Regions from separate parts of the Methylobacterium sp. Gmos1 genome, predicted to be linked through region 1. Evidence: predicted binding sites of a transcription regulator. Region 1 holds the regulator's gene; each other region holds the start of a gene.

Region 1 (3,295 bases):
GCCGACCTGGTGGCGCTGCAATACAAGCGCATCCAGTCCGACTTCGCCCGCGGCACCTTCCGGGTCCGCGGCGACGTGATCGAGCTGTGGCCGGCCCACCTGGAAGACCGCGGCTGGCGCATCGGTCTGTTCGGCGACGAGATCGAGGCGATCTCCGAGTTCGATCCGCTCACCGGCAAGACCCTCAACACGCTCAAGTTCGTCAAGGTCTACGCCAACAGCCACTACGTCACGCCGCGCCCGACACTCCAGCAGGCGGTCAAGGGCATCAAGGACGAGCTGAAGTGGCGGGTCGAGGAGCTGACCCGGATGGGCCGGCTGATCGAGGCGCAGCGCCTGGAGCAGCGCTGCACCTTCGACCTCGAGATGATCGAGGCGACGGGGGCCTGCAACGGCATCGAGAACTATTCGCGCTACCTCACCGGCCGCAAGCCCGGCGAGCCGCCGCCGACCCTGTTCGAGTACCTGCCCGACAACGCGCTGGTCTTCACCGACGAGAGCCACGTCACGGTCTCGCAGATCGGCGGCATGTACCGGGGCGACTTCCGCCGCAAGGCGACGCTCGCCGAGTACGGCTTCCGGCTGCCCTCCTGCCTCGACAACCGCCCGTTGCGGTTCGAGGAATGGGACGCGATGCGCCCGCAATCGATCCATGTCTCGGCGACGCCCGCGAAGTGGGAGCTGGAGCAGACCGGCGGCGTCTTCGCCGAGCAGGTCATCCGTCCGACCGGCCTCGTCGATCCCGTCATCGAGGTGCGCCCGGCCCGCTCCCAGGTCGATGATCTTCTGGGGGAAGTGAAGGAGGTCGCCGCCGCCGGCTACCGGACGCTCGTGACGACGCTCACCAAGCGCATGGCCGAGGACCTGACCGAGTACCTGCACGAGAACGGCGTGCGGGTGCGCTACATGCACTCCGACATCGACACCCTGGAGCGCATCGAGATCATCCGCGACCTGCGCCTCGGCGCCTTCGACGTGCTCATCGGCATCAACCTCCTGCGCGAGGGCCTCGACATCCCGGAATGCGCCCTCGTCGGCATCCTCGACGCCGACAAGGAAGGATTCCTGCGCTCCGAGACCTCGCTGATCCAGACCATCGGCCGGGCCGCCCGCAACGCCGAGGCCCGCTGCATCCTCTACGCCGACCACATCACCGGCTCGATGGAGCGGGCGATGGCCGAGACCGAGCGCCGGCGCAAGAAGCAGCTCGCCTACAACGAGGAGCACGGCATCACGCCGCAGAGCGTGAAGCGCAACATCTCGGACATCCTGGAGAGCGTCTACGAGCGCGACCACGTCCAGGTCGATACGGGCTTGGCCAAGTCCGCCGTCACGGTCGGCCACAACCTCAAGGCGGTGATGGCCGACCTCGAGAAGCGGATGCGGACGGCCGCCGCCGATCTCGACTTCGAGGAGGCGGCGCGGCTTCGCGACGAACTCAAGCGGCTCCAGGCGACCGAGCTCGCCATCGCCGACGACCCGATGGCCGAGCAGGCCGAGGTCGAGCGCGAGGCCGGCCGCTTCGGCGCCAAGCGCAAGCGGCGCGGCGCGGAGCCCCTGGGCTACGGGCCGGGCGGCAAGGGCACCTCCGACGAGGGCACCCGCATCCGCGAGCCCGACCTCGACGACATGGGCCCGGGCACCGACCGCGAGGTGCCCTTCACCTACGCCGAGCGCCCGACCGGCCGCTCGACGCAAGGCTTTCCGGGCCAGCGGCCGAAATACAAGGGGCGCAAGGGGCGGGGGTGATCCTCCTCGATCGAGGTCGATCGCTCCCACGTCCGCCGGCCGTCCTGCGCGACCGCCGAACTCCTCCTCGCTCGGGAGCCGGCGCCCGTCCGCCGCTGGCGCATCGTCGTCCGGCCGGTCGCACCGCCCGCTTTGCATGCCCGGCCGCGCCCGAACTGGCCGCGATGTCCTCGTTCTGCTGTGTTCTCGCGCCGCAGGTGCGGACCCGCTTGCGGAACACTTGCGGAACGCTTACCATGTTCGCGATTTGTTTCCGGAGCGCGCCAGCGCGGGGATGAGAGTGTCACATGCTCACGCGTAAGCAGTTGGACCTGCTCCGCTTCATTCAGCAGAGAATGCGCGAGACGGGCGTACCCCCGTCCTTCGACGAGATGAAGGACGCCCTCGATCTCAAGTCGAAGTCGGGCATCCACCGCCTGATCACGGCGCTCGAGGAGCGCGGCTTCCTGCGCCGCCTGCCGAACCGGGCCCGGGCGATCGAGGTGATCCGCCTGCCCGACACGGTGACGGGGCCGGCGCAGGCCGCGCCGAGCGCCGAGGTGGTGCGGTTCAACCCCAGCGTGGTCGAGGGCGGGCGCGCCCACGAGCCGAAGCGGCCCGCCGGCATCCCGGCGATGGCGACGGCCTCGGACGAGAACGGCCACTCGGTCAGCGTGCCGGTGATGGGCCGGATCGCCGCCGGTACGCCGATCTCGGCGATCCAGAGCCAGAGCCGCACGGTGGCGATGTCGCCGGACTTCCTGGCCAGCGGCGAGCACTACGCGCTCGAAGTGCGCGGCGACTCGATGATCGAGGCCGGCATCCTCGACGGCGACCTCGTGGTGATCCGCCGCCAGGAGACCGCCAATACCGGCGACATCATCGTGGCGCTGATCGACGACGAGGAGGCGACCCTCAAGCGCCTGCGCCGCCGCGGCTCCTCGATCGCGCTGGAGGCCGCCAACCCGGCCTACGAGACCCGGGTGCTCGGGCCGGACCGGGTGCGGATCCAGGGAAGGCTGGTGAGCCTGGTGCGGAAGTACTGAGACCTTCCCGGGAATGGCGCCCGAACTCTCCCCCCTCTGCGCAGGGCTGTCCGGGGAAAACTTCTTTAAAATCAAGCGCGGGATCCCCTCTCCCGTGTGGGAGAGGGATAGGGGTGAGGGTGGCTCGGCTTCCGCAATAATCCTGAACAGTTGAGCTGTGCAGCTCGACACTTTCAGCTTTACACGGGAGCCGAGCCACCCTCACTCCCGGCCCCTCTCCCATACGGGAGAGGGGAGACGCGCCACTTCTTTTCCCGGACAACCCTGCCCTCTGCGGGGGAGAGTGCCCGGCGGATGCCGGGCGGGAGAGGGGTAGCGCGACGCTGTTCCAGTGGGCGCCCTTCACGACGGCTCCACCATATCCGGAAGCGGCGTCCCCTCTCCCGACCCCCTTCGGGGGCCACCCTCCCCCGCAGAGGGGGAGGGTTCAGGGGGCGGCGGTGCCCGTTAGTGCGCGCTGCCCGTCGCCACGAACTTGAACAGGAACACGCCGGCGATCACCCACACCACCGGCTTCACGT
Region 2 (3,295 bases), on a different contig from region 1:
CAGAGCGCATAGCGGCAGGGCGAGAGAGCCCTGCCATCGTCGTCGATCAGCTCACCGTGCTCAGATGCAGCGCAGAGTCCCGTCCGGCATGCGGACGGCGGGATGCCCCTTCGTCCGTAAGCACCAATCCTGACGCTGGCCACCGAACACGCACCGACCCCGGTAGTTGCGATGGCCGTTAGGCCCGCACCCGCCCAGCGCGGATGCTGGGGTGGGCATCATTGACGCTACAGTCGAGAGGGAAAACCCTCCGACGATCATGATAGCGAGCTTCTTCATAACCGACCCCTCTTCCCACCGTAAGGCTTAACGGGTCGACATTGGTAGCGCGCGTAGACGAGAAAGGTCTATGGTTGAATTTGTGTCTGATTGTAATTCTGCCGAACGATCGCACTAACCATCGGCACTTCATTAAGTCTGGTTGTGAACCTTGGGGACCGCATCTCAAACTTCGTAGACCAGGTGCGCTTCTCGACAAGCCCCGCCCGCGCCGGCACCACAGCTCCCCGTCCAAAGCGCGAGTTGCAGGTATCCATTGCCGCCATCAGCTTGCCTGACCTCTCTCGGTCGAGAGCGTCGAACAGCGGCCGGGGCGCCTCGTCGAGTGGCACGAGGTCGGTCGTGACAAGGCCTGCCTTGCTGTAGCGCCACGGCGTCGGCCCCTGCTCGCGCCAGGTCATCGCCACGCCGCGAATCGCCGCGTCGATTAGGTGGCGGGTGTCGTTCGTCGCCTCCGGCAGGTGCACCACCTTCGAGACCGAGCGCATCGGGTCGCCGCGGTCGTGCTCGCTCGTGTGGTAGAAAACCGTCACGGCCGATACGGCGAGCCCGTCGCGCCGCAGCTTCTCGCCGAGGCGCGTCGCGTGCGCCGCCACCGCCTGCTCGAGCACCGCCCGCTCGGTGATGCGGCTGGAGAAGCTGCGGGTGACCGCGCAGCCCTTGCGCCGGGCCGGCACGATCTCAAGCGGCAGGCAGGCGCGGCCGCGCAGCTCGTGGATGATGCGCTCGCCCACCACCGTCAGCGACTGCCGCGCCGGCCGGGGATCGAGGTCGCGCAGGTCCGCCACCGTGTCGACGCCCATGGCCTCCAGGCGCGCCAGCGAGGCGCGTCCGATGCCCCAGACCTCACCGACCGAGATCCCAACCATCCAGGCTGCGCGCTCCGCCTCGTCGGAAAGGTCGCACACGCCTCCGAGCTCGGGGATGGTCTTGGCGATGTGGTTGGCCAATTTTGCGAGGGTCTTCGTCGGCCCGATCCCGACGCAGGTCGGCAGGCCAGTCCACTGGCGAACGGTCGAGCGCAGGTCCCGCGCCAGCGCCACCCGGTCGCGCTCGCGCACGTCGGACAGGTCGAGGAACGACTCGTCGATGGAGTAGATCTCCACGTCCGGCGCGAACTGCCGGTAAACGGTGTTCGCCCTCGCGCTCATGTCGCCGTAGAGGGCATAGTTCGAGGAGAAGACGCGCACGTTCTTCTGGCGGCACAGGTTGCGGATCTTGAAGTAAGGCTCGCCCATGCGGATGCCGAGCGCCTTGGCTTCTGCGGTGCGGGCGATGGCGCAGCCGTCGTTGTTGGAGAGCACGACCACCGGGACGCCGGTGAGCTTCGGATCGAACACGCGCTCGCAGGAGCAATAGAAGCTGTTGCCGTCGATGAGCGCGATGGCGCGGTTCATCGCACGAGGCTCGCGCGCGCCTTCACGTGGTGCCAGCGCACCGAGAACAGCAGCACACCCCAGAGCAGTCCTTCCTCCAGGTCCTCCAGGGCGAATGCTTCGTCCATCTCCGGGTTGTCGAACGTGAGCGCCAGCCGGTTGCCCTGGGCGACCAGGCGCTTCAGGCTCATCTCGCCGTTGACCACCGCGACCACCACCGCGCCGGAGGCGGGCGAGAGCGAGCGGTCGACCACGGCGAGGTCTTCGTCGTGGATGCCAGCTCCCTTCATGCACCAGCCGCGGACGCGCCAGATGAACGTCGCCGGCGGGTTGGGGACCAACCACCTCGGCAGCTCGAGCGCTCCCTCGATGAAGTCCTCAGCAGGGCTCGGGAAGCCGGCGCAGAGTGTCGGGAGCATGAACGGGATCCGCACGAGCCCGCCGCTGTCCGCCACCTGATCGCCGACCCGAAAAAGACTCACCCGCCGCCCTCCGCCGTGTTAGAACGGAAAGAGAACAAACAGCCTTCAGGTTCCCGGTCAAGGCCGAGCTTGAGGGCTGTGTGGAGCGGGGACGACAGGTTCAGGAGATCGTCATGGGTATGCGCACGACGTTCATGGTGCAGACGTTCGAGATCCACCGGAAGCGGTTGCGGCCGGGCGCGCGAGATGTGGCGCCGACGGAGAACGGGGCGCTGAAGCGCGCCGAGGCGATCTCCAGCCGGATGCCGGGCGCGGCGGCGCTGTGCATCGTGGCCGATGACGAGACGGGCGAACTCGAGAGCGTCGCGATCCTCGGCCAGTTCGGCGAGGTGCCGGAGGACTTTGCCGAGCAGGTCAGCGGCGGGTGACCCTCGCTATCAGCCAGGACGTGCCGTGGCCGGAAAGGTAAGGCCACGGCAGCCAGCATCTCAAGTCATAGCTCATGCTCGGCGCATACCAGCGCCAGATGGCGTCAGCGTGTCAGTTCGGCCAGGCGCTCGCTCCCAGCGCTGAGGGCCTGCTCAACTGAAGGGAATGCGGTAGACGACTCCTCCCAGAACATGGACTGTATACCATAAATCGTCCATAGAAACCGCGTGCGATCTTGCGGAGACGGGCGCACGCTCATGCGATAAGCGGGCTGCTTTTCGGGCATAGAACTCTCCTCCCAATCAACTTCTTGTTTAGCAACCGCTATGTCATTTAATGGCAACGATCGCTTCAGGATTGGAGCAGGGTGTAAATCGAGTGTCAATTCCGCAGATGGTGGATGCGCACACATACGAAGACGCCCCGCTCGGCGGCCGCCGGCGGGCTGAAGGGTGGGCCACGGAACGACAATGCGCCCCGGGCCGGAGCCTGGGGCGCAGTAGGGGATAGGTCAGACTTCCTAATTTTTACCTCTGGTTAAGCACGAACCTGGCCTGATGGGGCCATGCCGACTCACCAGACCCAGCACGCCCCGCCCGTGGATCCGCTCGCGGATGCCCGAGCCTTGCAGTCCAGCATCGTGGCCCTTCGCCAATTGCTGGCGGCCCAAAGCCGTCAGTTCGAGGCCATCGAACGTCGCCTTTCGCCAGCCCGTTGCCCGGCCGACGTAGGAGCCGAGCGCTTGCGCGTGCTCAAGGCTGGCGGTCGATAGCACAATCCAAGGCCTAC
Region 3 (3,295 bases), on a different contig from region 1:
GAAAGGCGGGATCACCAGGCCGTCGAGCTGCTCGAGATCGTCGGTCCGCGCGTCGTCGCTCGAAGCCATCCGGTGTCCTCCCGTCTCACGGCGTCCGTTCGCGCCGGCGCGCGATCTTGCGTGCGCAGGCCGCCAGGGCAAGCGCCAAGGCCCATCGTCCACGGTCACGATCCGGTCAGGCGCGATCGACCCGCCCAAAGGAAAAGGGCCGCCCGCGCGAGCGGACGGCCCTGTCCCGGATCGGTCGTTGCGCGCGGTCACGCCACCGCGGCCTTGCGCGACTTGGCGTTGCTGCGGGCCGGCCAGCCGAGCGCGACGAGCCGGGCCTTGGCGTGCTCGCGCACCTCGTCGCGCACGCCCGGCGGCATCGCGGCGAGCGCGGCTTGCGTCTCGGGCGCGAGCATCAGGTCGGTCACCGCGTTGATCGACTGGGCCTCGTCGATGCGGGCGGTCAGGTCGGCCTCCGACGAGGCGGCATCCATGCGCGGGGCATCCTCTGCCGCCCTGGCCGAGTCGGCGTCGTTGGCGGCCCCGGTCTCCCGGTCGCGCTCATCGGATTCCTGTGCCTCCCGCACCGGTTCGAGCCGGCGCAACTGGTTCGCCGCGACGAGGTCCGGCCGGCTCGCCTTGAACTCGTCGGCCTCGTCCTCGGAATAGAGCAGGCCGTGCAGTCCGGCGAGCTTGAGGATGACCCGGTCCTTGGCCCGCTTCTCCGCCATGGCGAAGACGTAGGCCGCCTGCTTGCCCGAGACGCGGTAGTTCACGCCGATCAGGGCCTCGCCGATCGACCACTCGGTGCGGTCGCCGTTCGGGCCCGGCATGTGGCCGGTCACCAGGATCACAGCCTCGTCCCGCTCGGCGCGCACGATCACCGGGGCATCGAAACGGATGCGGGCCTGCACGGCGATCCGCTCCAGGGCCTTGTGGTAGATCACTGCGGTGCCCTGCACGCGCCAGACGTTGCCGGCCAGGGGCTCGCCGTAGGTGGCGAGGATGTCCGCGATCTGCTTGTCCGTGGTTGCGCTCATCTCGATCGATCTCACCTGCTGACAGCGGCTCCGGACGGGCGGGGAATCGGCCGGTTCCACGTTTGTTCCCTAACACGGCATATGGCGATGCGCGAGCGTTTTCGCGATGCCGAAGCCAGAAGAAATGCCACCGGGTGACGATGTTTTGTCGCGCCCTCGCCGGGCATCGACGACGGGATCAGACGAACCGGCGTTCGATACGGCCACGCCGTCACGGCGACGATTGATGCGGCGTTGCCTGTGTCAGGCTTGTTCGCTAAATGTTCCTGAAGAGCCGTATGCCTAGAACTTTGCCTGGACGGCGGATCGGCGCCGATCCCGGCCCCGGAGCCCCGCATGAGCACCCCCGCCCTCCTCGATGCCTCGACCCTGCTCGAACGCCCGGGTCAGCGCCGCAGCGCCGTGCGGAGCACCACGCCCCGCCGCGGCACCGCGCTCGCGCCCGCGGTGCCGCGCCCGGCGCTCGTCGCGGATTTCCTCGCCATCGCGGCACTCGATCCGGCGGTGGAGCGCCTGCGGGCCGCGCCGAGCGCCGTCCGCCTGACGCTCGGCGACGCGGTGGTGGAGCACGCCGCGGATTTCGAGCAGGTGCGCACCGACGAGCCGGGCCTCCTCGTCGACGTGGTGGCGGAGGCCGATCTCGGGCGGCACCCCTTCCGCACGGCCTACGTGGCGGGCGAGCCGGTGGTGGCCGAGGACGGCCGCCGCTTCGTGATCGAGAGCGCCGCGACCCTGCGGGCCGAGCCGCGGATCTCGACGGTGCGCCTGATCATGGCCTGCCGCCGCACCTACGTCTCGGCTGGCGACCGGGTGCGGATCCTGCACCACCTCGACGAGTGCGGCACCGGCCGCCTGGTCGAATGCGCCGCGATGGCGATCAACGCCCAGGACGGCGTCGCTGCGGTGCTGGCGCTCGCCGTCGAGGGGCTGGTCGCGGTGGACATCAGCCGCCCGATCCTGCCCGAGACGCCGGTGCGGCGGCGGGCGCTGCCGTATCCGGATCCATTCGGCTTCTAAGTGTCTCTCACAAAACTCCCGGTCACCGGCGTCGCTCGATGTGGGGGCGCCAGCGCAGCGGGAGTTTTGTGAGGTGCACCAAGACGGCCAACTTGACGTTGCGGCCCGACTCGCGATTTCATCGCGGCCAGGGCTGATGCAGCCCGCCGCCTGCGCCCCCCGGGGTTCGGTGAATGCATCCTTCGCGACGCGCATCCGATCTCCCCGTCCGTCGGGCGAACCGGTCAGCAAGGCAAGCACTGATCCCGCTGGTTCGCCCGCGACCAGGGACTGGATCATGCGCACCTACCGCGACGCCAAGGCGATGGCGAAGACGCTCCGCGAGGAGCTGGGCCGGCGAGGCACGGCCCTGTCCCACGGCGAGTGCCTGGAGATCGTCGCCCGCCAGTTCGGCCTCGACAACTGGAACATCCTCTCTGCCCGCCTGGCGGCGCCGGCAGAGCCGGTACGGCAGACGGCCCTGGTGCCTCCGGCGGGCTGGCTCGTCTCCGGCTCGAAGCCGCACCTCTACGAGATGGGCATCGATCCGACGGCACCCTACGGCGAGGGCCGGGCGGCGCTGATCCGGTGCCGCTACGCCGAGGACGATCCCGCCTACGCGGCGATGGAGAAGGGATTCGCCACGCTGATGCAGAGCGTCGCGGCCGCGCCGTTCCGCGGGCGCCGGGTCTGCCTCAGCGCCGACCTGCGGGTGCAGGATGTCGTCGGCGCCGCCACCCTGTGGCTGCGGGCCGATGCGGCGATCGGGCGGAGCGTCGCCTTCGACAACATGGAGGAGCGGGCGATCGACGGGCCGCTCACCGGCACGCAGGGCTGGACGAGCCGGCGCATCGTGCTCGACGTGCCGGAAGAGGCCGAGACCCTGCATTTCGGCTATTATCTCCGGGGCAGCGGGCGGGCCTGGGCCGGTGGCTTCGCGCTGCGCGAAGCCTCCCCGGAGGACGCGGTCACGGTGCTCGCCCGCGTCCGCCCGGAACCGACCAACCTCGATTTCGCGCAGCCGGCGGATGCGAGGACGAAGGCGGGCTGAACCCCGCGCCTCGCCGGGGTCGGGGCAGCTGCGCGATCGGAACGAGGGCGGGGCGCCGCCGTCAGGCGCCCCTTCTCGCCACGGCCGCCTCGACCAGCGAGCGGATCGCCGCCCGCACCGGCTCGGGGGTCTCATCGCGAGAGAACTTCGCCTCGATCTCCTCGCGGATCAGGGCGCCGTCGTCGCTGCGCGCGAGGTCGGTGGTGGTCTCGGCCTGGAG
Region 4 (3,295 bases), on a different contig from region 1:
TCTGCCGGATCGCGTCGGGTTGACTGAGGATCAGCAGGTCGTTGTTGCCCTTCTGGTCGTGGGCGTGCTCGCGAAACCGCTCGCCGCGGAAGTCGGCCTCGGTCAGGCCGAGGCGCTGGATCACCGTGCCCATCGCCCCATCGAGGACGAGGATTTTCTCCGCCGCGCGCCGGCGCAGGGCGGTCAGGATGTCGGCACCGTCGGCGGGGCGGATATCGGTCATCGGGGTGGGGTTCCAGCGAGTGTCGGGCAGTACGATCGGTGCGGAATCGAGCCGGGCCGCGTGATGCGGCCCGGGTGACAGTCAATGGTGAGAAATTCGATGGTCAGGCCGCCGCCTTCTCCGCCGACGCCGGCGCCGCGCGCAGGCCCAGCAGATGGCAGATCGCGTAGACGAGGTCGGCGCGGTTCATGGTGTAGAAGTGGAAGTCGGTGACGCCGCGGTCAACGAGGTCGAGCACCTGCTCGGCGGCGACCGCCGCGGCCACCAGCTTGCGGGTGGCGACGTCGTCCTCCAGCCCCTCGAAGCGGGCGGCGAGCCAGTCCGGCACCGAGGCGCCGGTGCGGCGGGCGAAGTTGGCGGCCTGCTTGAAGTTCTGCACCGGCAGGATGCCGGGGATGATCGGGATGTCGATGCCGCGCGACTGCACCCGGTCGAGGTAGCGGAAGAACAGGTCGTTGTCGAAGAAGAACTGGGTGATGGCGCGGTCGGCGCCGCAATCGACCTTGGCCCTGAGCGCGTCGAGGTCCTGGTCGAGGGAGCCGGCCTCGGGGTGGCGCTCGGGATAGGCCGAGACCGAGACCTCGAAGTCGCCGATGCGCTTGATGCCCGCGACGAGATCGCAGGAGCGCTCGTAGCCGCCGGGATGCGCGGTGTAGGCGCTGCCGACCCCCTCCGCCGGATCGCCGCGCAGGGCCACGATGTGGCGCACGCCGGCCTCGTGGTAGGCCCGCACCACGTCGTCGACCTCGGACTTCGTCGCCGCCACGCAGGTGAGGTGGGCGGCGGGCTTCAGGTCGGTCTCGCGCACCAGGCGCGACACGGTGTTGTGGGTGCGCTCGCGGGTCGAGCCGCCGGCGCCGTAGGTCACCGAGACGAAGCTGGGGCCGAGGGGAGCCAGGCGCTCGATCGACGACCACAGGGTCGCCTCCATCTCGGGCGTCTTCGGCGGAAAGAACTCGAACGACACCCGGATCGGGCGGCGGCTCTCGCGGCTCGGGCGGAAGGCGGTGGGGTACATCGGCGGCCTCGGGCGAAAGGGCGAAAAGATCGGATCGTCAGGCGACGGCGCGGTCGGGCAGGCCGGCGGCCGCCTCCGGGTGATGGGCGAGCCACAGCGTGACGGTGAGCTGGTGCTCCGCAGCCCCGGAGGGCGCGAGGTGGCGCAGCCGCACGTCGGTGAGACCGGCCTCGGAGAGCCAGCCCGCGACCTGCTCGGGCGCGAATCCGAGGCGGCGATGCGCCTCGTCCGCGCGGAGGAATTCCAGGCTGTGGGGCGCGAAATCGACCACGAGGAGGCGGCCGCCGGGCGCGACGAGGCGGGCAGCCTCGCGTAGCGCCCGGGCCGGATCGTCGAGGTAGTGCAGCACCTGGTGGATCAGCACGAGGTCGAAGCTCGCCCGGCCGAAGGGCGGCGCGTGGATGTCGCCCTGGCGCAGGTCGATCCGGGTCAGGCCCTGGCGCTCCAGGTTGGCGCGGGCGACCGACAGCATGGCGTGGTTGGCATCCAGCCCCGTCGCCCGGGCGGCGCGGGGTGCGAGCAGCCCGAGCATCCGCCCGGTGCCGGTGCCGAGATCGACGAGGCTGCCGATCGGACCTCCCCCGAGCACGTCGAGCACCGCCGCCTCGACGGTGGCCTCCGGCACGTGGAGCGAGCGCACCCGGTCCCATTGCGGCGCCAGCCGCGCGAAGAAGTTTTGCGCGGCTTCGGCGCGCTGGGCCCGCACCGCCTGGAGCCGGGCCCGGTCCTCGGAGAGCGGCGGTGCGGCGGTGTCGAGCGCCGCGACGAGCGGGGCCACCAGCCCGGACACGCCCTCGCGCAGGCGGAAGAACGCCCAGGCGCCCTCGCGGTGGCGCACCACCAGCCCGGCCTCGACCAGCAGCTTGAGGTGGCGCGAGATCCGGGGCTGCGACTGGCCGAGGATGTCGGTGAGGTCGGAGACCGACAACTCGCCCTCACCGAGCAGCACCAGGATGCGCAGGCGCGTCTCCTCCGCCGCGGCGCGCAGCACGCCCAGGGCGTCGGCGAAGGGGACGGTGGCGGTCATCGCTGGGGGCTCCTCGCCTCCGACTTCAAACATAAAGATATCTTTATGTGAGGAATGCCGAGGGCGCAAGCGGTGTTCAGGCGTCGAGCGCGGGAAATGCGCCCGGGCGGTTTCGCCGAGCCGAAACCGCGGGCGTCGACCGTTGACCGCACCGGTGGCACTCCGGTATGTTCCCGCTTCGTTCGGGCTCATCCGCCCGTCCAGGAGCGTCCCGCTGCCATGGCGCAGGCCACCTCCGCCGGCAGATCCTCTTCCGGCAAGACGTTGTTCTTCTTCGAGAAGCCCTCGGCGATGCGCCAGGTGCAGCGGTTCTTCCGCTCGCCCAGCACGGTCTGCGTCGCCGCCGAGGGGCATCTCCTGGAGGTCGCCGAGCCCGGGGAGATCCGGCCGGACTGGAAGCCCTGGCGCTTCGAGGCGCTGCCGATCGCGATGGAGCGCCTGCCGGTCGCCCCCGGCCACGGGCGCTCGGGCCAGTCGCACGCGCCGAAGCTCGCGGCGATCCGCCAGGCGCTGGACGGGGTCGAGCGGGTGATCATCGCCACCGATCCGGGCCGCGAGGGCTCGATGATCGCCTGGGAGGTGCTGGAGCATCTCGGCTGGCGCGGCCGGGTCGACCGCCTGCGCCTCGGGGCGCTCGACGAGATCTCGATCCGCCGCGCCTTCGGGCTGCTGGCGCACGAGGACGATTCCGGCGAGCGCGACTACGCCGCCTATCTCGAGGCCCTGTGCCGACAGTACGAGGACTGGCATCTCGGCCTCAACGGCACGCGGGCGGTGTCCTTGCGCCTGCGCCCGCCGGCCTTCCGCGAGCCCTGGCGCTTCGGCGGGGTGCAGACGCCGACGCTGGCGATCCTCGCCGATCTCGAGGAGCGCATCCGCACCTTCGTGCCGCGCGACTTCTACAAGATCGCCATGCCGGTGACGACTGAGAGCGGGGCCGGCCTGACGCTGTGGCACGCGCCGAAGGAGAAGATCTTCGAACTCAAGGACGCCGAGACGATCCGCGACGCGGCCGAGGGCTGGGCCG

Evidence for each region. Region 1 encodes LexA, which represses DNA repair genes until DNA is damaged. Its sites were predicted from a motif close to TGTTCNNNNTGTGTTCNG; they were not measured.
Region 2: the regulator LexA is predicted to act here: its motif matches at 2,157-2,174, upstream of ACS5PV_RS31160 (LexA family protein).
Region 3: the regulator LexA is predicted to act here: its motif matches at 1,279-1,296, upstream of ACS5PV_RS22870 (trna delta -isopentenylpyrophosphate transferase).
Region 4: the regulator LexA is predicted to act here: its motif matches at 2,437-2,454, upstream of ACS5PV_RS10515 (type IA DNA topoisomerase).

What each region holds. Positions count from the first base shown of each region.
Region 1 is NZ_JBSNCC010000024.1:42,896-46,190, reverse strand. It holds gene uvrB (excinuclease ABC subunit UvrB) at 1-1,749, shown strand, start outside; gene lexA (transcriptional repressor LexA) at 2,037-2,774, shown strand; gene ACS5PV_RS28675 (NCS2 family permease) at 3,222-3,295, opposite strand, start outside.
Region 2 is NZ_JBSNCC010000033.1:30,184-33,478, forward strand. It holds gene ACS5PV_RS31150 (GCG_CRPN prefix-to-repeats domain-containing protein) at 61-261, opposite strand; gene ACS5PV_RS31155 (Y-family DNA polymerase) at 348-1,676, opposite strand; gene ACS5PV_RS31160 (LexA family protein) at 1,673-2,137, opposite strand; gene ACS5PV_RS31165 (hypothetical protein) at 2,251-2,505, shown strand.
Region 3 is NZ_JBSNCC010000014.1:23,780-27,074, forward strand. It holds gene ACS5PV_RS22865 (dienelactone hydrolase family protein) at 1-69, opposite strand, end outside; gene ACS5PV_RS22870 (trna delta -isopentenylpyrophosphate transferase) at 258-1,028, opposite strand; gene ACS5PV_RS22875 (hypothetical protein) at 1,365-2,045, shown strand; gene ACS5PV_RS22880 (glyoxalase superfamily protein) at 2,323-3,075, shown strand; gene ACS5PV_RS22885 (hypothetical protein) at 3,137-3,295, opposite strand, start outside.
Region 4 is NZ_JBSNCC010000004.1:297,809-301,103, forward strand. It holds gene metH (methionine synthase) at 1-223, opposite strand, end outside; gene metF (methylenetetrahydrofolate reductase [NAD(P)H]) at 327-1,241, opposite strand; gene ACS5PV_RS10510 (ArsR/SmtB family transcription factor) at 1,279-2,268, opposite strand; gene ACS5PV_RS10515 (type IA DNA topoisomerase) at 2,488-3,295, shown strand, end outside.